Regions from separate parts of the Halochromatium sp. NSM3 genome, predicted to be linked through region 2. Evidence: predicted binding sites of a transcription regulator. Region 2 holds the regulator's gene; each other region holds the start of a gene.
What was found. The regulator sigma-54, encoded in region 2, starts transcription at its own class of promoters, with help from an activator protein. The targets are predictions, from matches to a motif close to TGGCANGNTNCNTGCTT.
Positions count from the first base shown of each region.

Region 1: the regulator sigma-54 is predicted to act here: its motif matches at 4,115-4,131, upstream of AC54T3_RS06355 (UPF0182 family protein).
Region 3: the regulator sigma-54 is predicted to act here: its motif matches at 4,383-4,399, upstream of AC54T3_RS02580 (THxN family PEP-CTERM protein).

Region 1 covers NZ_JCAQIA010000010.1:69,123-76,498, forward strand. The annotation lists gene mobA (molybdenum cofactor guanylyltransferase MobA) at 1-760, shown strand, start outside; gene AC54T3_RS06330 (hypothetical protein) at 938-1,219, opposite strand; gene AC54T3_RS06335 (DUF1328 domain-containing protein) at 1,370-1,534, opposite strand; gene AC54T3_RS06340 (DUF4112 domain-containing protein) at 1,922-2,452, shown strand; gene AC54T3_RS06345 (DUF2383 domain-containing protein) at 2,572-3,054, opposite strand; gene AC54T3_RS06350 (DUF421 domain-containing protein) at 3,196-3,753, opposite strand; gene AC54T3_RS06355 (UPF0182 family protein) at 4,175-6,961, shown strand; gene AC54T3_RS06360 (AI-2E family transporter) at 6,958-7,203, shown strand; gene AC54T3_RS06365 (carbohydrate porin) at 7,251-7,376, shown strand, end outside.
Region 2 covers NZ_JCAQIA010000002.1:97,628-105,003, forward strand. The annotation lists gene rapZ (RNase adapter RapZ) at 1-661, opposite strand, end outside; gene hprK (HPr(Ser) kinase/phosphatase) at 702-1,682, opposite strand; gene AC54T3_RS01630 (PTS sugar transporter subunit IIA) at 1,709-2,155, opposite strand; gene hpf (ribosome hibernation-promoting factor, HPF/YfiA family) at 2,282-2,659, opposite strand; gene AC54T3_RS01640 (RNA polymerase factor sigma-54) at 2,712-4,199, opposite strand; gene lptB (LPS export ABC transporter ATP-binding protein) at 4,280-5,005, opposite strand; gene lptA (lipopolysaccharide transport periplasmic protein LptA) at 5,005-5,586, opposite strand; gene lptC (LPS export ABC transporter periplasmic protein LptC) at 5,597-6,232, opposite strand; gene kdsC (3-deoxy-manno-octulosonate-8-phosphatase KdsC) at 6,213-6,761, opposite strand; gene AC54T3_RS01665 (DUF72 domain-containing protein) at 6,818-7,376, shown strand, end outside.
Region 3 covers NZ_JCAQIA010000003.1:129,047-136,422, reverse strand. The annotation lists gene mutS (DNA mismatch repair protein MutS) at 1-2,040, opposite strand, end outside; gene AC54T3_RS02595 (hypothetical protein) at 2,188-2,868, shown strand; gene AC54T3_RS02590 (hypothetical protein) at 2,843-3,034, shown strand; gene AC54T3_RS02585 (glycoside hydrolase family protein) at 3,058-4,134, shown strand; gene AC54T3_RS02580 (THxN family PEP-CTERM protein) at 4,451-5,209, shown strand; gene AC54T3_RS02575 (UPF0182 family protein) at 5,533-7,376, opposite strand, start outside.

The DNA of each region.
Region 1 (7,376 bases), on a different contig from region 2:
CGCCGATCAGGTTGTTGGCCTCATCCTCGCCGGCGGCGCCGGACGACGCATGGGGGGCATCGACAAGGGTCTCATCGAACTCGACGGCCGCCCGCTCGTGCAGTGGGTCGCTGAAGCGCTACGGCCTCAGGTCGCAAGCCTGCTGATGAGTGCCAATCGACATCGCGAGCGCTATGCTCAGTTCGGCTGGCCGGTCTTGGCTGATCATGCTATCGGTGTCGCCGCTGGTGCTGATCCGCCGAATCAAGCTCAGATCCAGCCCTTTCAAGGCCCGCTCGCCGGCATTGCGACCGCGCTCGCCGAGATCAGGACATGGCCTCAGCCGCCGCTCCTTGCCCGGTCTTGCGCCCAGTCCCAAGCCGATGGCAATGCTCGAGCCGGCTCCGCATCCGCCCCGGCCTGGCTCCTCGTCTCACCTTGCGATACCCCATTGATCCCGCGCGACCTCGGTCCGCGCCTCGCCGCCGCGCTCCGAGATGGTTCGGCTCGCATCGCGATCGCCGCCGACCAAGCGCGCACTCAGCCGCTGCACGCTTTGATCCCTACCGACATCGGCGCCGACCTGACGGACTACCTTCGCGGCGGTGGACGCAGCGTTTTGGGTTGGCTCGCTCGCCACCGGGTCGCCACCGTCACCTTCGAGCAGATCCCTAGCCCTTTCATGAATCTCAACCGCCCTGAGGATGCCCGATCAATTGATGCCCGATCCATTCAGGCAGATTCTCTTTTCAGCGCGATCGAGGGGCGGCCGTCACCATAGCATCAGGGTCGCCATCCCCAGCAGGTAGAACACGAGCACCGTCGCCAAACAGTGTCAGCGGCAATGAGAGCTGTTCAGGGTTCATCGCCAGCTTCCATAGTAAGCGTTAACGCCGCGCCGGCATGGCTGCCCGGAGCGGCGTTAACGTGGTCGGTTGCTGGGTTAGTCTAGGCTAGCTCACAAGCCCTGGCGGTTGGGGTCGTTCGAGGTCGACCCGATGCCGGCTAAGCTGGCGTCGGGGGTCGCGGCATCCCTGCCCTCAGCATCGTTCGAGTTCGGCCCGTAGCGGTGTGAGGAGCCCTGGCCTTCGCCGCTATTCTTCCAGAAGAAGTAGGCGGCAGCGGCGGCGCTGCCGTAGAAAAGGATCCACACGACCCTGGATGTCTCGCCAGCGCCACCGAAGGCGATGGCACCGGAAAACAAGGCAATTGCGGTAAAGAGCAGTACCAGTTGGTTCATCACAAATCTCCTGAGTTGGTTGTCAATGACGGTCGGCGCATTGGATGCCGTTAAATGCCATGGCATCCAACGCGCGGTCGCCGTCTCATTCACTCGCGTTTTCACGTTTCATGCTGATGTTGGCCAATGAGGCCCGTCATCAGCCCCTTGCTAAAGCGTCGAACTGCGCCCGCGGAAGTAGAATACGGCCGCTAGCACAAGCCCGACGACGAACAGGATCCAGGCAATTTCCGTGGCAGCGCCAGCGATACCCGAAAACCCGAGCAGGCCTGCGATAATCGCGACGACGAGAGCAATGAGTGCCCACTGAATCATGGTTCACCTCCAATTGATTGATCAGTTGTGGCTGAGGGATCAGCCTAGTCCATCGCCGATGGACGGAGCCGCATGGCGTCCGCTTCCAGCAATGTTATCTGCAATGATGCAAAGGGCAGACCAACTCGCATCCAAGCCCGCATTTGCCTGACCCGCTGTCATTTTCCTGGTGACCAGCGTGCCGTTTGCGGTTTCTTTCAACCCCCAGTCGGCTGTGCTCAACCAATGTCATTGAAAGGACGCAGCACCCACCCGCGTGACGCCTGCTGCGCCACTGGAAGCGGCGACTGAATAGGCGACTGAATGCCCTGCCTGGCACGCGATCTGCTTTTTACTACCAAGGCGTGGACGGTACCGCGCCACAAGCCTGATTTCTTGGAGACCTCGATGCAACAGCGCACCGACGAAGCGTCCGCAGCGACGCCTCTCATCGACGACGCCAGCCAGGGTCCGGTGCCGCCGGCCGAAGAGGCCGCTGCGCGGCGCAGGCTGCGCCGTCTCGCTCACACCCTGGATTCGGCTATCGCCCTGCCCGGCGGCTATCGCGTTGGCTGGGATGGCGTCATCGGGCTGATACCGGGCATCGGAGATCTCACGGGTGCTGGCCTCTCCTCCTACATCATCCTCGAGGCTCGCCGCCTCGGGGCGCCTCTGATCGTGCTCATGCGCATGGCGGTCAATGTGCTAATCGAAACCACGGTCGGCATCATCCCTTTGGTAGGAGATCTCTTCGACTTCGTTTGGAAAGCGAATCGACGCAACGTTCAGCTGCTTGAAGACCACCTCGACAACCCCCGGGAAGTCCGACGCCACAGCACACTCGTGGTGGGTGGGCTGATCGCCCTGATGGCAGCTGCGGTCGTCGCGCTGGTTGCCCTGGCGCTTTGGCTGTTGGGGTTGTTGCTTTCGCTGCTGTGACCGTAGGCTCAAATGACGCGATAGCGGTCCAATTCCACCTGTGCCCAGTCTCTTGGCTGGGTTGGATAGGACTCGGCGCGGTCCCGACGCCGCCGAGTCCTTTGAATCACCTCCGAAACCTATAAGGTCTCAGCGCGCGCCTCGATCCACTCACGGTGGCGGCGTTCATCCGCAAGGTTACGCTCAAGCAGTGCCTTCACCTCTGCCGGCGAGTCATCCTGCTCGACAGCACGCTCATAGGCGGTATTGGTATCATCCTCGTTGGTCTTCATTGCCTTGAGCAGTGCCTTATCACCGAAGAGGTCAGCCAGCATCACCTTGCCTTGGGTCAGCATGCTCTTCATACCACCGCCTTCGGTCGGCGGCGTCTCACCCATCGATTGCAGATGGGCGCCGAGTTCCTCGGTATGGCGTTCATGATCGGCCATGAACTTCGCGAGTTCCTGTTTGCTCTCCGCGTCATCAAGGCGTTCAATCGCCTCCCGATAATTTTGGGCAGTTCCGGGGCTTCGCGTTGCCGGTAGGCGTCGATCGGATGCGGCCATCGTGCCGGATGCGGTGCGCAGAAACTCCCGTCTGTCGATTCTGGTCCGCTTGCTCATGCTTTTCTCCCGTGACAGTCAATGTTGTTGCCGATTAGGTGCGTGATCTAACGCAACCGATATGTCGAGGTAAGCGTTAAAGCCGCGTCAGCATGGCGGCTCGGAGCGGCACCTGTCGGGTGCTGCGGCTAGCTCAGTCAGCTAGGTGGGCGACTTGGGCCGTTTCGTTTGGCCTGGAACTCCACTCAGGTCAACCCCGGTGAGACTGGATTCGGCGGTCCCGTTTCCGGTTTTGACAACGCTGAAAGAGCCATCCGTCTCCAGCACCACCGCTTCGGCCTGATCGAGCGTTGCGAGGCCCTCGCTGCGGACTGCCGCGCGCACCTCACCACGGGTGATCCGTGTTCGCTTGAGCGCGTCAGGGAGGAATTGACCCTGATACAGCAGCAGTGAGGGGTCACCCGTGACCAACCGTCGGACCCAGCCGACGCGCACGCTCAGCCAGGTGATGATGAACTGGAGAACAAGCAGCAAGGCGAGCGCGAGTACCCCTTGAGCGAGTGACACGTCCTTGCTCAGCAGGATGCTCGCCAGCACCGACCCCAAGGCGACCGTCACCACCAAATCGAAGGCGTTCATTTTCGATAGGCTTCGCTTACCGCTTATCCGCAGCAGCACGATGAGGCTCGCATAGGAGAGCACGCCGATCACCAAGGTGCTCAGCAGCGCTGAGCCCTGGTCGAAAAAGATTTGCTCCATGGCCATTCTCCAATAGATTGCCGCTAGCGTGGATAACGCCGATGGAATTGCGCCTTTGGCAAGCTGTGATGTCCGTGCTGACTGCGCCCGTGCACGGCCACAATCGGCAGTACCCCCCCAGTCTTTGCATGTGCCATGCCAAGCGTCGCCCTTGCCGACGCGCCCACCATGATTGAGCCGCATTGCGCGGGGTCGTGGCTCAAATTCACCAACAGCGGTTGACTTGAACCGTTCCACACGCGGGTCGCTCCCGTCCGTCGCAACCCAAGGTCCGCCGCATCTCGCCCGGCGGACGCGCGCAGCTCCCAGCTGCCGGAGGGCTCCTGCCCGGGGACGCAGTCGCTGAGCTACGCGAGTGCTGCGGCATATCTTTTGCTTCCCTCAATAGATCAGCATCGCCTTGCAACTGGATGGAGAAGCCATGCCTTCCTGGAAACTGCTCACCTTATATGTCGTCGGTGCGGTGCTGGCCATCCTCGTGATTGCAGCGGTCCTAGCCCTTGCCTTCAATGGCTTTTGGGTCGATCTCTGGTGGTTCGACTCGCTCGGCTATGCAGGCTACTTCTGGTCCCGCCAGCTCTATGCGACGCTGGTGTATGTGCTTGGCGTCAGCTTCTTTTTTGCCCTCTTCTTCATCAATTTCTGGGTCGGCGGGAAATACCTCGGTGCCCGACGCCCAGCCGACGACAACTCAGCGGCGGATGCTCTCTCAGCGAACCGCTCTCCGGATATCCCCCCGCAGCAGCGCAAGCGACCGTCGCGGCAGCTCTATCGCAAGTTCCAGCAGCGCTCCCTGGCGGTCTATCTGCCCCTGACGCTGTTACTGGCCATCGTGGTCGCGCTGCCACTGCTGGTCTACTGGGAGACGGCGCTGATGTACCTGCTAGCGCCGGACATGGGAGCGCAAGCCCCGATGTATGGTTTCGACGTCTCCTTTTACCTCTTCTCCCTGCCGCTGTATGAACTCCTGTTCGCCGAAACGCTGGTCGCATTGCTGATCGTCCTGGCCGGGCTCGCGCTGCTCTACTGGGCCGAGCACAAGGCCATGCCCAGGGATCACGGCATTCTGCGCCGCGGTGTGCGTATCCATCTGAGCCTGATCACCATGCTGGTCTTTGTGATGGGTGCCTTATATTTCGTCGGCGACACTCAGCATTTGTTGTACACCGATGCTCATCTCCCCGTGTTCTATGGCCCCGGCTACGCCGAGATGCAGGTGACGCTGCCATTGATCTGGGCCTCGGGCGTGCTGACCCTGGTGGTGGGCGGCCTGCTCGTCTATCTCCTCAATACCCGCCGCAGGCTGAAAACCCTGGCTGGCACGACGGCGCTGTTGCTGGTCGTGGTTGCCTCCCGCTATACGCCAGCGCTGAGCGCAAGCATCGAGGAGTTCATCGTTCAGCCCAACGAACTGTCCCGTCAGGCCCCGTATATCGAGAACAACATCAATGCCACGCTCGCGGCCTATGCGCTGGATGATGTCGAGACCCGGCACTACGCGATCCGCGAGGACGCATGGGGGCAGGTCACCCCGGAGATGGAGCGGAGCCTGCAGAACGTTCCGGTCTGGGATGAAGACGGGCTGCTCAAGGTCTATCGCGACCTGCAAGAGATTCGTTCCTACTACAGCTTCCATCAGATCGACGTTGGTCGCTATACCATCAACGACAGCTACCAGCAGGTGTTCCTCGGTGCCCGCGAGATCGACATCAACAAGCTCCGCGACCCGCTGCAGACTTGGGTCAACCGTTGGCTCAAGTACACCCATGGCTACGGCGCGGTGATGACCCCGGCGGCGCAGGACGCCGCCGAGCCGACCAACTGGCTCATCCAGGGCATTCCGCCAACCATCAAGGCCGGCCTGTCCGGCCTCTCCCTCGAGCAGCCGGCCCTGTACTACGGCGTGGGCACCTACCTGCCCGTCATCGCCCCGAACGCCAGCCAAGAGCTGGATTACGCCTCCAAGGACGAGGTCAACTATTCCGATTACACCGGCGACGGTGGCGTGCCGATGGGCAGTCTGTTCCACAAGCTCATGTTCGCGATCTATTTCCGCGAACAGAACATCTTTTACACGACCCAGACCACCGACGACAGCAAGCTCCTGTTTCGACGCAACGTCCAGGAACGCATCAAGACCCTGACCCCGTTCCTGACGCTGGTTCCGAGCCCTTATCTGGTGATGGCCGAGGGGCGCCTGTGGTGGATTCAGAATGCCGTGACCCACTCCGACCGGTATCCGAACGCGACCCCCTACGACGGCCGGTTCGGTTACTTCGCAAGGCCGTTCAACTATATCCGCGAGTCGATCAAGATCGTCGTCGACGCCTACAACGGCAGTGTCGACTATTACCTGGCCGACCCCAGCGACCCGATCGCCGTCGCCTATGCGCGAATGTACCCTCAGCTATTCAAGCGCATGGAGGAGATGCCGACGGCCTTGAAGCAGCATGTGCGTTACCCGAAAGCCCTCTTCGATGTGCAAATGGACGTCTACGCCCAGTATCACCAGAACGATGCTCAGACGTTCTACAACCGCGAAGACGTCTGGGAGTTCCCGAGTGTCGAGTGGCGTGACAACATGCATGCGGTCACCTCCTATTACCTGACCTTGAATCTGATCCACCCCGATCGCTTCCAGTACAGCCTCTTCGTGCCGATGACCCCGCGCGGCCAGCGCGGCATGCGGGCGCTCGCCTTGGTCGGAAGCGACGGCGAAGACTACGGCCGCATCGTCGTCTACAACTTCCCGAAGGGCACCCTGGTCTATGGGCCGGCGCAGGTGGACGCCTTCATCAAGCAGGACCCGTACATCACCCAAGAGTTGACGCTCTGGAATCAACAGGGCTCGAATGCCGACCGCGGACGCATGGTCGTGGTCCCGATCGACGGTATCGTCACCTATATCCAGGGCATTTTCCTGGAGGCTGAGGCGGAGTCGCGGATGCCCCAGCTCGCTCGGGTGATCGTCAGCCAAGGCCCCTTGGTGGTCATGGAGGAGACCCTCGAAGAGGGTGTCCGCAGTCTGAATGAACTCATCCTCGAGAAGGCACGGGACGCCAAGACCGAGGCGCGCCAAGCACGCAAAGAGAGGGCGCCGCTGGAGCCGCCCTCGGTGGTGCCGGAGACCGAAGGCGCAAGCAGGAGCACCAGCGATGAGCAGCCACGGCCAACTGCCTCTTGTATGCGAGCGCGTTCTACCTGGTGATCCAGCTGGTCGAGAACAATCTGCTGATGCCGATGATTCAGCGCAGCGCCGTCGATCTGCCGCCCGCCCTGGCGCTAGTCTCCACATTTCTGGCCGCAGCCGCCTTCGGCCCTCTCGGGATCATCGTCGCGACACCGCTGGCTGCGGTGGCGCTGGTCTTGGTCAAAATGCTGTACATCGACGAGGTGCGCGGTCAGCCGGTCGACCTTCCGGGTGATCGCGGCGACGGGGCGCAAGGCTAGGCCGGCGGCGAAAGCCGGGCAACGCTCGCACCAATAGGCAAAGCACAATGAAGACCATCCATAGCACCCCGACGGTATTCAAACCCATTGCCATTGCCCTCACCCTGCACCGGACGCTGGCCCTGGGCGCATTCCTCTTGCTGCCACTGAACGGTGCCGCGGCCGACGGCTGG
Region 2 (7,376 bases):
GCGAGCCTTCGAGGAAGTCCGCCACCTCCGGGTCCAGGCCCGTCAGCGGTCGCAACTCGGGCTGCCAATGCGGATTCGGCAGGCAACGCACGTCGAAGACGAAATCCACCGCCGCCGGGATGCCATTCTTGAACCCGAACGACTGCAGCAACAGCGGCGCCCGCACTCGACCCTTGCGATTGAGGTTCTCGCGGATCAGCTCGCGCAGCTCATGCACATTGGTGTAGGAGGTATCGATCTGGGTCGTCGCCGTGCGGCGCAGCGGCTCGAGCAGGCGCCGCTCAAGCTCGATCGCCTCGGCAAGCGGACGCTCGGCATCGGTGAGCGGATGCTTGCGCCGGGTCTCACTGAAACGCGTGACCAGGGTCGGCGTATCGGCATCGAGAAAGATGACCCGAATCCTGATCCCCTTCGCCTCGAGTGCCTTGACCACGCCAGGAACCTGCTCAAGCAATTCGGGACCACTGCGCGCATCGATGCCAATCGCGGTACCGCCGCGGCCATCGCCGCCCTCGGGGCGGGTCTCCTTGAGCCCGAGCGCGAGATCATGCAGCAGAAACAGCGGCAGATTGTCGATGCAGACATAGCCGATATCCTCGAGCGTACGCAGCGCGACGCTCTTGCCGGCCCCCGAGAGACCACTAACGATAATCAGCTCCATAACACCCTCGCGGAAGCCGGCGGCGACCGCGTCGGACGCGCTATTCGGCGGATGGGTTTGGCGTCGTGCATGGGGTGGCCTCATCAATGGAACGGGCTTGTCGCTCGATCAGATCAGCGCTGGCATCATACCCGCGCAGGCGCAGGATCTGATGACGAACAGCGGTCTCCAACAAGACAGCAAGATTGCGCCCCGGGGCGACGGGAAGCGTGATCTCGGGGATCGCAACCCCGAGGATGGTGCGCGAGGTGAGACTGCCGTGCAGCCGGTCCATGCGTGCCAGCGCCTCGCCATCGAGGGAGCGCATGTTGACGATCAAGCTCAACTGCTCGGCTTGCTGAACCGCCCCCTCGCCAAACATCGCCCGCACATTGAGCACGCCGAGTCCGCGCACCTCGAGGAAATCGCGCAACAGCTCGGGACAACTGCCCTGCAAGGTCTCCGGGCCGATGCGCGCCATCTCCGGCGCGTCGTCCGCGATCAGCCGATGCCCCCCGCGCACCACCATCTCGAGCGCGAGTTCGCTCTTGCCGACACCGGGGTCGCCCACCAACAGCACCCCCATGCCCAGCACCTCGAGGAAGACCCCGTGCAAGGTGGTGCGCTCGGCCAGGGCATAGGTCAGGAAATACTGGAGCCGATCGACGATCTCCTCCTCGGAGGTCGGCGACGCCAAGAGCGGCGTACCCGAGCGCTTAGCGTGCGCCAGAAAATGCGCCGGAGGCTCGATGTCCTGAGCGAAGATTACCGCCGCCGGGCGCGCGGCAAACAGGCGCTCAATCGTCTCGCGCGCGGACGCCTGACTCAGATCCTCGAGATGGTGCATCTCGGCGAGCCCCAGCACCTGCAGGCGGTTTGGATGGATGCAGTTCAGCGAGCCGACGAGACTCTGCGCGGCGCCGCCTGGCAGATCGTCGCTGACCAGCGCCAGTGGCTGCGTGGGCATGGGGGTCAGCCAACGCAGGCGCAGGCGCGGTCCAAGCTGCGCGACCAACCCTTGGAGCGTATCGACGGGTGGCATCGGCGTGAACGGATTCAGCGCTGACCTCAGCGCCGCAGCAAGGCCAGCACGGTGCTGGCGTCATTCGCCTCGCGCAAGGCCGCGCGCAAGCGTGGATCACTGAAGCGCTCGGCCAACCCGGCCAAGAGGCTGAGATGGGCCTCGGTCGCCGCTTCCGGGACCAGCAGACCAAAGGCGAGATCGACCGGCCGATCATCCGGCGCGTCGAAGCCCACCGCCTGATCGAGCTGGACGAAGGCGCCCACGGCATCGTCGATACCGGCGATGCGCGCATGCGGTAGCGCGACCCCCTCGCCCAACCCCGTACTGCCGAGCCGTTCACGCTCATTGAGCAGGTCGAAGACCGCAGACGGGGAACAGTGCGGACCTACCGGCGCCAAGAGTTCGGCCAAGGATTCCAGCAACCGCTTCTTACTCGTGACCTCGACACGACAGCGGATACGTGGCTCTGTGATTAACGTCAGGGGAAGCATCAACTGTTGCTCCAAAAGGAATCGGAGTCGCGCGCCATCGACAGGCGCCTCTGCCGTTCAGATAAAAAAAGAGGCCGGAGCCGACCAGCGCGCGTCGGACTCCGGCACCGGCGTCCAGGCGCTCGCTTAGTGCAGCGGCTCCCGCTCGTCGTCGAGTTCGTCGCCAGGCTCGCCGCTGACGGTTTCACCCTCGGCCTGCGTCTTGGTCGATGCGCCGCGATGACTCTGGCGCTTTTCCTTGTACTTCAGGACCTGGCGATCGAGTTTGTCGATCAGCCCATCGATGGCTGCGTACATATCCTCGTGAACCGCATCGGCGAAGACATCGGCCCCATTCATGTGGATGCGGGCCTCGGCCTTCTGCCGCAGTTTCTCGACACTGAGGATCACATGCACTTTGATCACATGATCGAAGTGGCGTTCCAAGCGCTCGAATTTGCTGTCGACGTAGCCCTTCAGCGGCTCGGTGATATCGACATGATGACCCGTCAGGTTGATTTGCATAGTGTCACTCCTGGGTTTGCAAGCGCACCGTAGCGGCACGTGACGCTGACCGCTACAGGCGCTTGCGCTCGTTCGAGGGTGGGATACCCATGGCCTCGCGGTATTTAGCGACGGTACGGCGCGCGACATTGATGCCCTGTTCGGACAGGATGCCGGCGATCTTGCTGTCGCTCAGTGGTTTGTTGGCCGCCTCGGCGGCGACCAGTTTGCGGATGAAGGCACGGATGGCGGTGGACGAGCATTCGCCCCCCGCAGCGGTGCCGACATGGCTGGAAAAGAAGTACTTGAACTCGAGCGTACCACGTGGGGTGTGCATATACTTCTGAGTGGTCACGCGCGAGACGGTTGACTCATGCAGTTCAAGCGACTCCGCAACGTCTCTCAGGATCAGCGGACGCATCGCCTCTTCGCCGTACTCGAAGAAATCGTGCTGCAGCTCGACGATCTTGGCCGCCACCCTCAGCACGGTGTCGTTGCGGCTCAACAGGCTCTTGATGAACCAACGGGCCTCCTGCAGATGCGTCTTGAGGCAGGTATTCTCGGCGCCATTATCGGCGCGTCGAATCAGCTTCACATAGTCCTCGTTCACTCGCAGTTTAGGCTGCGTGTCGGGATTGAGTTCGACCTGCCAACTGCCGGCGCGCTTGCGCACCAGCACATCGGGGATGACGTAGTCCGGACGATGCTCGCTCATCAAGGCCCCGGGCCTTGGTTGCAAGGAGCGAATCAGCGCCAGGGCGCGTCCAAGTTCCAGGTCCGAGAGCTTGGTATGGCGGCGCAGCTCATCGAGATCGTTGCGCGACAGCGCATCGAACAGTTTCTCGCAGATCATCAGCGCGCCGGCCCGATGCGGGGTCTCTGCGGGGAGCTGGCGCAGTTGCAGCAACAGGCACTCGCGCGGATCGCGGGCGCCGATGCCGGGCGGATCGAGGGCCTGGACGGCGTGCAAGACCGCTTCGATCTCATCGCGTTCGAGATCCTCGAGATCCAGCGTCTCCAGAAGCTCGGCGGGATCGAGCCGGAGGTAGCCATCGGCATCAATGGCATCGATCAGCGCCTCGGCGATCAGTCGGTCGCGCGCCCCGAGATGGCCCAGATTGAGCTGCCATTCGAGGTGGTCGTGCAGCGTCTGCGGCCGCGACTGCTGGGCGAACAGGTCGACCTCATTGCCCGAGCCGACCCCGGCCGAGGCCGAAGGACCGGCATACTGCTCGCTGGCTTCGCTGTCGTAGGTATCGCTCCAATCGCTGTCGAGCGGCAGATCATTGGGCAGCGCATTCGACTCGGCCGGAACCTCGGCGTCAACCGCAGCATCGGCCTCATGGCGCTGGCGTTCGCTCTCCTCGCGGGTCTCGGCGGGCGCGCCCTCGCGCTCGGTCTCGCCCTCGTCTGCCGACTCCAGCATCAGATTGGACTCGAGCGCATCCTGGATCTCGCGCTGCAGGTCGAGCGTGGAGAGCTGCAGCAGCTTGATCGCCTGCTGGAGCTGCGGCGTCATGGTCAACTGCTGACCAAGACGGAGCTGGATGCTTTGCTTCATGCCGAGCGTTGATACGAGTGCGAAAGGCTTGATGGAACCTTGAAGTCTAGTCGAAAAGCCTGCTCGACGGCCAAGGTGCTTTACAGCCGAAAATGTTCACCGAGATACACGGCCCGCACCTGCGGGTCCTGCAGCAACGCGGCGGGAGCGCCGGCGGCAATCACCTCGCCGGCGTTGATGATGTACGCCCGGTCGCAAATATCCAGCGTCTCGCGGACGTTATGGTCGGTGATGAGCACGCCGATGCGCCGATCGCGCAAATGGCCGATGATGCCTTTGATATCGCCCACCGCGATCGGATCGACGCCGGCGAAGGGCTCGTCGAGCAGCATGATCTTGGGCTCGAGCGCCAGCGCGCGGGCGATCTCGAGGCGTCGGCGCTCGCCTCCGGAGAGGCTCAGCGCGAGCGAATCGGCAACATGGCTGATGCCCAGTTCATCGAGCAGCTCGTCACAGCGCTGGCGATGATCCTCGCGACTGCTCTCGGCGCGCATCTCCAACACCGCCATCAGATTATCGCGCGCCTTGAGTTTGCGAAAGACCGAGGGTTCCTGGGCCAGATAACTCAGCCCCCGCTGCGCGCGGGCGTGCATGGGCCGATGCGTGATGTCCTCGCCGTCGAGGAGGATGCGTCCGGCGTCGGCGCTGACCAGGCCGACGATCATATAAAAGCTCGTGGTCTTGCCCGCGCCGTTCGGCCCCAGCAGGCCCACCACTTCGCCGGCGTCGACACTGAGGTCGACACCATTGACCACGGCCCGCCGCCGATAGGTCTTGGCCAGCGCGCGCGCCTCGAGGGTCGGCATCATTGCGCGGGCGCCGGCTCGGGCGTGGATTCGGGCTCGAGCCGAATCTTGACCCGCTCATAGCCTTGGGCGCTCATGCCTGCGGTCACGCGCTCGGTGATGCGGTTGTAGACGATGCGGTCGCTGGCGAAACGGTCTTTCGCTTGGATCAGCACCGCCTCATCGATCAGGGTCAGCTCTTCACGCTCGGCCTCGTACTCCATCCGCAAGGCCTGCCCGGTCACCTCGTCCGGGTCATCATCCAAGCGCTGACGATAGCGGACCGGTTGGCCGATGGCGATGATCTTCTTGATCCGGCGGTCAGACTCGTGATGCACCAGCATCTCGTCGGCCTGAATGCGCAGACTGCCTTGGGTGACCTCGACGTTGCCGATGTACAGGCTGGTCAATTGCTTTTCGTCAAACTCGGCGGCATCGGCCTCGATATACATCGGCTGATACTGATCGTCCTCGAGCGCCCACGCGGGCGTCGCGGCCCAGAGCATCAGGCCGAGCGGCGCCAGCCCGAACAGCAAAAGCTCGAGCAGCATAAGCTCAAGCAGCGCAAACAAGCGGGATGCGCGTTGGCGCTGTTGATTCATCGCGTTCACCTCAACCAGCATCATCATCGTTACCCCGCCCCATCCGATCAGCATCCATCCGAGCACCATCCGCCTGCGTATCATCCATCCGCGCGCGCACAGCCCCGAACAACTGGATACGCGTCTCGCCACCAAGCCAGGCCCGCAAACCCTGGCTTGCGCTCAGCCGGTCATGCTCGCGTTCAACCTCGACATAACGCGCGGTTTCGGCGTAGTCGACCTCGGGTAACACCAACAGCTCGCTGGTGCGAAGCTCGATCGGCGCCGACTGTGCCGTTGCCGCTCGCTGCAGTCGCACGTCCTGCTCGAGCAGCACCTCGTCACCGCGCGCATTGATCCATGCTCGCACCGAGCGGGCGTGCCAGCGCAGGGCCGCAGCGTCGAACAGCCTCAGCACCGGCTCATCCAACTCGCTGCTGTCGTCATCAGGGTAGTGGCGAAGACGCACCGCGTCGAGACGCCGATCGGGCAGCCCCTCGGCATCGAGCGTCACCACGCTGAGCCCTTCGACGATGTAGTCTGGACGGCGCTCACCATCGCGCCCCGGCGCCTTGCTGGCGTCGTCTGCCCATTGCAGCCACAATGCCGCGCTGCCGAGCGCGAGCAAGAGCACGGCTAGGCTGAGTTCACGCCTGGTCAGGAACATCGGGGCGCGCGGCATAGCGCTGCAAGAGCGCATCGAGCTTGCCTTGCGCGGCCAGTAATCCCTCGCAGACCTCGCGCACGGCACCGCGTCCGCCAGGCAAGCGCGTCTGCCAATGGCAATGCGCCTTGACCAGCGGATGCGCATCGGCCACGGCCACGGCCAGACCGACCTGGCGCATCACCGGCACATCGACCACATCGTCGCCGACATAGGCCATCTGGGCATGCTCAAGCCCGCAGGCGGCGCGCAACGCCGTGTAGGCTGGAGCCTTGTCGCACTGTCCTTGGTAGACATGCGCCACGCCGAGGCTCTCCATGCGGATGCGCACCACCTCGGAGCGCCGCCCGGTGATCACCGCCATCGCGATACCGGCCTCGCGCAGCATCGTCATGCCATGACCGTCGCGCGAATGGAACGCCTTGTATTCCTGGCCATCATCGCCGAGGTAGAGACTGCCGTCGGTCATCACTCCGTCGACATCGAAGATCACGAGTTCGATCGCCCTTGCGCGCGTGTTGAAGTCGGTCATGTGCTTCTGGCTCCCCCGAGTACCCTCGTGCCCACTCTCCGGCCTATGATACGCGCATGAGCAACGCAACGATGGTGACCGCGCGCGGCTGGTGGGATTTGGCCGATCGCGCCACATTCTACCCGGACGACTTGCCCGAGGATTGGCAGCTGACCTATTTCGCCAACTGTTTTCGTACCACCCTGCTGCCATCCTCGGTCTGGAGCCTGAGCGATGCCTCGCAGGTCGCACAATGGCGCGATGAGGTGCCAGCGGGATTCCGCTTCGTCGCCGAGCAGCCGCGCGCACGGTTGACCGCGCATCCGACTGCTCGATCGACCGCTCCTGCTCGTTCGACACAGGCCGAACCGCCGCTCCAGGCCGCCATCCTCGGGCAGTTGCTCGAACCAAAGCTCGCAGCCTGGCTCGAGCCGGTAGCGTCTCCGCCACGCGTCCCGGCCGACGCCGGCGAGCCTGCGGCCGGCAAGCCCGCAGTGGAGGCCTGGTTTCGCTACCTTGGCCCTGGCTCGGATGCAGGCGCGGACCCGGATTCCGGCTCAGGCTCGAACGCGGGCGAGCCCAACGCCGCCCGCGAACGCTATGCCGTGCAAGCGCCGAGCGCGCTCCACCAAGACC
Region 3 (7,376 bases), on a different contig from region 2:
GCCAGTGATGACCAGCATGCGCTGCGCATCGCCGAGGCTGAGGCCATTGGGCACGAAGGGCTCGGCGCGCACCTGCTCGACCACTGGATGGCGACTATCCTCGATCTGAATCCCCGGCGTCTCGATCAGCTCTGGGCGGCTCCAGTTCAGCCGCTCGGCGCGCTCGGCCAGGTTGCAGAGCACGTCCAGCTCGGCGATGGCCGCAGCGCTTGCCTGCAACGGCTCAAGGCGCGCTTGTAGCTGCTCGATCAAGGCATCGTAGAGCAGTTTCTCGCGCGCGAGCGAGCGCTCGCGCGCGCTCAGCACCTGCTCCTCGAAGCGCTTCAGCTCGGGGGTGATGTAGCGCTCGCTGGCCTTCAGGGTTTGGCGACGCTGATAGTCATCGGGGATGCGCTCGGCATGGCTGCGACCGAGTTCGATGTAGTAGCCATGCACGCGGTTGTAGCCGACCTTGAGCGTGCTGATGCCGGTGCGCGCGCGCTCGCGCTGCTCGAGGTCGATCAGGAACTGATCGCCGTGCTCGGCCAGATCGCGCAGTTCGTCGAGTTCGGGATCATAGCCGCGCGCGATCACGCCGCCGTCACGGATCAGCATCGGCGGCTGTTCGATGAGGGCACGTTGCAGCAGGGCGAGCAGGTCGGGGTGCTCACCGAGTTCGGTCTCGAGCTGGCCGAGGCGCGGGCTCTCGGCCATGCCCAGATCGGCATGCAGCGCTGGCAGCTGCGCGAGCGCCTCGCGCAGGGCCGCCAGATCACGCGGGCGCGCCGAGCCGAGCGCGACCCGCGCCAGGATGCGCTCCAGATCACCGATTGCGGCCAGTTCCTCGCGCAATGCCTCGAACAGGCCGGATCCTAGCAGCGCCTCAATGGCCTGATGCCGCTCGCCGACCGCCCGACGATCACGCAGCGGGCGGTTGATCCAGCGCCGCAGCAGGCGTGCGCCCATCGCGGTGGAGGTGCGGTCCATGATGCCAGCCAGCGTATGCTGATCGCTAGTGCCCCCGCCGTGGCCGGCGCTCGCGTCCGAGGCGGCGCTGAGCGAGCGTGTCAGCTCCAAGTTGCGGCGGGTGGCGGCATCCAGGATCAGCGCATCATCGCGGGTCTCGGTGCGCAGACCGCGCAGATGGGGCAGGGCGACGCGCTGTGTCTCCTTCACATATTGCAGCAGACAGCCGGCGGCACCGATCGCTAGGCGCAGCCCGGCGCAGCCGAAGCCTTTCAGATCCTGAGTGCCGAATTGCTCGCGGAGCAGCCGCTTGGCGCTGTCGGCGTCGAACTGCCAGTGCGTGCGGCGGGTGATGCCGGCCGCCAGCCCAGTCGCCGCATGCTCGCCGAGTTGCTCGGGCAGTCGGCTGCTCTCGCTCAGCAGCAGCTCAGCCGGGCGCAGGCGCTCAAGCTCGGCGATGAGCGCCTCCCGGCCGTCGATCTCGAGCACCGAGAAGCGTCCACTGGCCAGCTCCAGCACCGCGAGCCCGAAGCGCTCGCCTGAGTCGACGTCTGAGCTGGCGCCCGAACTGGCGCCCGAACTGGCGCTTGGCCTAGCTGCTGCGCCGAACTGGGTCTCTGACGCGGATCCAGCGTTCGTTGCAGCCTGAGTTCCCGAGCTGGCTTCAGAGTTTGCAAGCGATTTGGCACTCGGTTTGGCCTTGGAGTTAGCTCCAGACTCAGCGAGGGCGCAAATCAGATTCTCTTGTCGTTCCTCGAGCAGCGCCTCGTCGGTCAGGGTACCGGGCGTGACGATGCGTACCACTTCGCGCTCGACTGGACCTTTAGACTTGGCTGGATCGCCCTTCTGCTCGCAGATCGCCACCGAGACGCCGCGACGCACCAGCCGTGCCAGATAGGCTTCGACGGCATGATAAGGTATGCCGGCCATCGGGATCGGCACCCCGGCGGACTGACCGCGCTTGGTCAGGGTGATGTCGAGCAGCCGCGCGGCGCGCTCGGCGTCCTCGAAGAACAGCTCGTAGAAATCCCCCATGCGATAGAACAGCAGCATGTCCGAATACTCGGCCTTGATGCGCAAATATTGCTGCATCATGGGGGTGTGTTTGGCGAGGTGTTCGTCTCGCTCGTCGGGTGTTGTGGTACGCGCGCTCAATCGTTTCAGTCCTGGTTGGGTAGGCGGCTGCAGGGTAGTATCGCCGGCTTCGCAACGGCAAGGCATGAGGATCAGAAAAGCAACACAATGGCTTTCGACGAACAACAGCTCAATAAAAGTGGTGGCTACGGCAAGCTGTCGCGGTTCAATCCGCAGAGCGCCTCGCAGGCGCGTTTCATGCGCCCCGAAGACCGCCGCGTCATCGCCTTGGTCAAGGCGCAGGCGTCCTCGAGTAGTCTCTATGGGCGTAGCGATCAGGTCGTCCTCGACGATGAACTGGGGGTCGAGCTGTTACAGGCGGTCCTGCGCTCCGAGCGTGGCCATTGGCAAGATCCGGACGGGCCGCGCTTGGTGCGCGGCGAGTCCGTCGCCGGCGCATTGAACTGGCATTGGGGCGATGATTCACAGTTGCATCTGACCTTCGAGACCGAGCGCGAGGGGCTGTTGCCGCTGAGCCCGCCCTGGTATCTGGATCCCAGCTCGGGCGAGTGTGGCCCCATCGAAACCGCGCTGGGCGAGCGCGAGACCACCGCCTTGGTGCGTGCGCCGGCGATCCCGCTGGCCGGTCTCGATGCCTTCGAGCAGGCGACGCGCCAGCGGCTCAAGGGGCTCGAACTGCCGCCACCGCCGCAGCTGGAACAGCGCGAGGTCGAGGTCGAGGCACCGACCCCTTGCCTGCGCTTGCACAGCCAAGAGGTGCCAGCACGCCCGGTCTATAGCGGTTGGCAGGGACGGGGCGCCGATGACAGAGCTGCAATGGGAGGATGAGGCGCGTCTGCTGTTCGACTATGCCGGTGTCATGGTCGATCCGCGTCAGCACCGGGAGCGAATCGAGTACATCGAGGACGGCGTCCTGGTCCAATGCCAGCGGCATGCGCAGATCGAGCAGCAGGCGATCGCACGCTTGGAGGCGATGGGTCTGCAGCTATTTTGAACACAGATCAGCAGGAGCGATCGATGACAACCGATCAAACGCAAGCAGGCCTGTTGCTCGGACCAGGACCGGCCGGGCAGTGGGATGACGAACGTGTCTCCGGTCCCTGTGTGCTGCGCCTGCCGGATGGGCGTTGGCGGATGTGGTACTACGGCCGTGAGCAGGGCTTCGACCCGGAGATCCATCTGCCGACCGGGCGTATTGGCCTGGCGGAATCGGATAATGGGCTACACTGGACGCGCATTAGTGGCCCACTCACGCGTGGTGCCGCGCTCGAGGCCCATCCTGATCCAGCGCACTTCGATTCGACCCATATCGGCGTCAGCTGCGTGCGCTATGAGGACGGGCTGTATTGGATGTGGTATCTCGGCGGTGATCACAGCCGGTTCCGGATCGGGCATTTCGATGTCAAAGGCCTGCGGCTGCGACCGGGCTGCGCGATCTCGCGTGACGGCTTGCATTGGCAACGTCTGGACGGGCCGTATCAGGGTGCCTTGTTGGACTTCGGCGAGCCCAATGCCTTTGATGCCGCCAGCTTGGGCTGGCCGCAGGTGGTGCGGGTGCGCCATGACCTCTGGCGACTCTACTATCACAGCCTGGACCCGGCGCGGATGGTCTTTAGCGTCGGTCTAGCCGAATCCGATGATGGCTTGCACTGGCGCAAGCGCGGCGAGGTGCTCGGCCCCGGCGAGCCGGAGGCCTTCGATGGACTTGGCATTGGGACTCGCCAAGTGCTTTGGTACGAGGGGCGCTGGCTGATGGTCTACGAAGGCGTCGCCGGCAATGGCCATTCGATCGGGCTGGCCGAGTCCGACGACGGCGTGCACTGGACGCGACAACCGGGCTCGGAGCCGGACGGCTCGATCTTCGCCCATGCCGAGAGCGGCTCGGGCGCCTGGGATGCGTTCGCGGTCGGCACGCCCTGCCTGGTGCCGATGGAGGACGGCTCCTGGCGGCTCTACTATGTGGGCAGCAACGAGACCGGCCTCGGTCATGGCGATGAGTTGGCTGCACGTCAACAGATCGGGCTTGCGCTCAGTCAGGGGTCGGATCTGACGCGCTGGGCGCGCTGGGTAGCCCGAGCACCAGCATGCCGGTAGGGAGGCTTTAGACGATGTCCTCCTGACAATGCACTAGCTGGGTTGTCTGTCGATAACCTTTACACGCATTTACGCGTACGCGTTCAGCCCTCCCCTCCATATTTTGGGCCTAAACGAACCTAAGTCTCTGTTTCTTCGTTCGCTGCTGTGGATTTTGGCAGGTGGAGCTGAACGGTCACCTTTACACTCACCCTGCGTGGCTGGTTTCACTGTCAGATAAAATGACAATTATCATTGACTTAAATTATTGGCATATTTTTTGCTCATGTTTATTTCCTTCTTTCAACTCTCCTGATATAGACTGAGGTTATTTATCATGCGCAATACTTTCTTGATCGCCGGAATCGCGACGGGTGCACTTTTTGCGAGTTCCGCCAGCGCGGCAACAATCGACATCATCAGTATTAACGGCGATTGGGCAAACCCAGATCCTGCTTCTGTAGGAATCGTCAATGATACTGGAACAGGTAATAGAGTAAATACGATGAGCTGGGGTAGCCCGGCGGGCGAACTGGGCCAAAGCAGCTATGTCTTCGAGGACAAAGTAACGCCTATCGAGGGTATCGTTCCAGAAGAGCTATTCGAGATTGGTAATTTTACGCACAATAATTTCCCAATCTTTCAGCCTTTCTTGGACTCGGCAGATCTTCAGATCAATCTCGTCATCGATATTTTCGATGACTCCGATATCAAGATTGGTGAGAATCTTTCCGTTTCGAGTGTGTTCAGGTTCGATCACTTCGAGACGCCTAACACTGCTACTCCCTGCGCAGCAGGTGGCGAACAACCTTGCCCTGACCTAGTATCCTTCAGCCTCACTAGCACACCGGGCACGATCACGATCGACGATGTCGTGTTTGGGTTGACGATCGCTGGATTCTCAACCATCCCGGTAGACCTTCCGGATAGCTTCACCGAGGAGTTCCTGACTCTCGAGAACCAAGCGAACACGGCGGTTCTTTTAGCTTCCTTTAGCAGCATCATCCCGCAGGAAGTCCCCACTCCCGGTGCCCTGCCGCTGCTGGCGATCGGAGCCGCTGCATTTGGCCTTGCTCTGCGTCGTCGCCGTTCCTAAGCCATCATTCCTAGAGGGTCAGGGTTGACCCTCGCCATAACTAGAGTGCTAGGTGGCCGCGTGGGATTTCTCCCCCTGCGGACCCGCTCCCACAGAACGTCTCGAAGGGATTTCTCGCACGACGCATCTTCGATGCCTGGACGATGCACCGCACAGCGAGTGCAAGGCGCGCGGAAGTCCCCATCAATGCCATAGTCGACGTAGTGCCCACGCAGTAAGTACTGCGGTTGAGGTTGGCCAATTATTCCTGGGCGAGTTGCGCGTTCAGTAGAGGGTGAAGCCGATGAGCGATCGGCGCGCCATCAGGTCGGGCTTGCGCTCAGTCAGGGGTCGGATCTGACGCGCTGGGCGCGCTGGGACGGCTGCCGCTGCTGAGGCCTTCCGCGCTCCTTTTCGGCGCGCTGCCGCTGCCGCTTGCGGAGAGCAGCAACCGCCTCTTCGAGCGAGGGCTCCATCGCCACCTTGCCGCCTTGACTCACGATCACCCGCTTGAGTTGGGGAATCTTCACGCCATGCGCCGCCTGCAGATACACCGGCTGCACATAGGTAATGACATCGTCGATCAAAACGAGGATCAGCTTGCCGCGCTGGATATTCGCGCCGCCACGCCCCCAGAGCGTAAATTGTTCGGCAATCGCGGAATCTTGTTCGATCAGCGCGTCAATCTGCGATAGCCCCAGCACCAGCACACCGGTGGGGAAGCTATAGACGACAATCCGACCATAGTGCTCCGCATCCGAACTCACCACCGCAAAGGCACGCATGTTGTCACGCCCCTTCGGATTCATGGGCGCGAGCAGCAGGTGTTCGAACCGCGAGTGGTCGATCAGGTTCAGCGTGACATAGTAGGGCAACAGCGTTTTGGTTTCGCCCCCGCGTGACATCTGCGGAAACATCCAGCGGTCTTCCTGGCCATAAAAGACAGCCGGATCCGCCTGATGATACTTGGCATACACAGACATCTGTGTCGAGAATAGATCCCGGGGGTAACGGATATGAGCTTTTAGCGCGTCCGGAAACCGGTCCATGCCCTTGATCAGGCCGGGATACATCCGCTGGTAGGCGCGCGCAATCGGATCATCGATATCGGCAAGATAATAGTTCATCTCGCCGGTATAGGCATCGACCACGATCTTCACGGAATTGCGGATATAGTTGAATTCCTTATCGATCGGACTTGCCATGCCATGATCGGGATGCTTGCCGACATTGCGATTCACGGGCTCGGCATAGGGGTAACGATCAGAGAGGGTATAGGCATCGATGATCCAGTACAGATGCTCCGGCGTCACCACCAGATAGGGATCGTTGTCAAGCTCCAAAAAGGGGGTCACATCGCGAATGGTGCTTGGCACATTACGCCGGATGAGTATCTGGCTATCCGACTGTATGGCCGTGGTAAAAAACAGCTTGTAATCGCGATAGTAGAGGGCAAAGATGGCGCGCCGGAACCAGCCATCGATCGGGATGCCGGTGTTCGCGTGATAATCGTCCTGCACCACGCCGGTCTCGCCCGGGTAGGAAATCTCGCCCAACGCATTGGGGGCAATCACATCATAAAGATCCTGCATGCCGTAATAAATGCTAGGCTCCTCGATCGTCAAGCCATACTCCGAGCGCGGCGGCATATCCTTGAGGAGCCATTCCTTGGTTTCCTCCCCGAGCTGCGCCGCTGGTGACATCACTGCGCCATAGCCGTGGGTGTATCTGAACCAGCGGTTGACCCAATTTTGCGAATCCTGGGGTAACCGGTCAAAATCCAATTCCCGCGCGGCCAGGAAGACCTGCTGATAACGGCCATCGATGGTATAGCGATCCGTATTCACCGAGAGGAAGCTGTAATAGCTGCGAATTTCCTGCATTTCGCGATACACGTCGATGAGCACGTCGCGATCCCACACCGGAATATTGCGCAGAGCGGCTGCATTGAGACCCTCGGGGTCAATCTCTTCGGAATCGGGATCAGCGATCGGAATCACATAGGGTCGGGTCTCGACCTCGGCGAGATCAAATGCATCGAGCGTGGCGGTGATATTGTCGCGAATGTAAGGCTCCTGCCGAGCGAGTTCATCCGGCTCCACCATGTAGTCTTGCACTGCTTCGGGAATGGCTTCCCAGTAACGCAAGCCGACAGTGATGGCCAGGAGCGTCGCGAATACCGCCACCA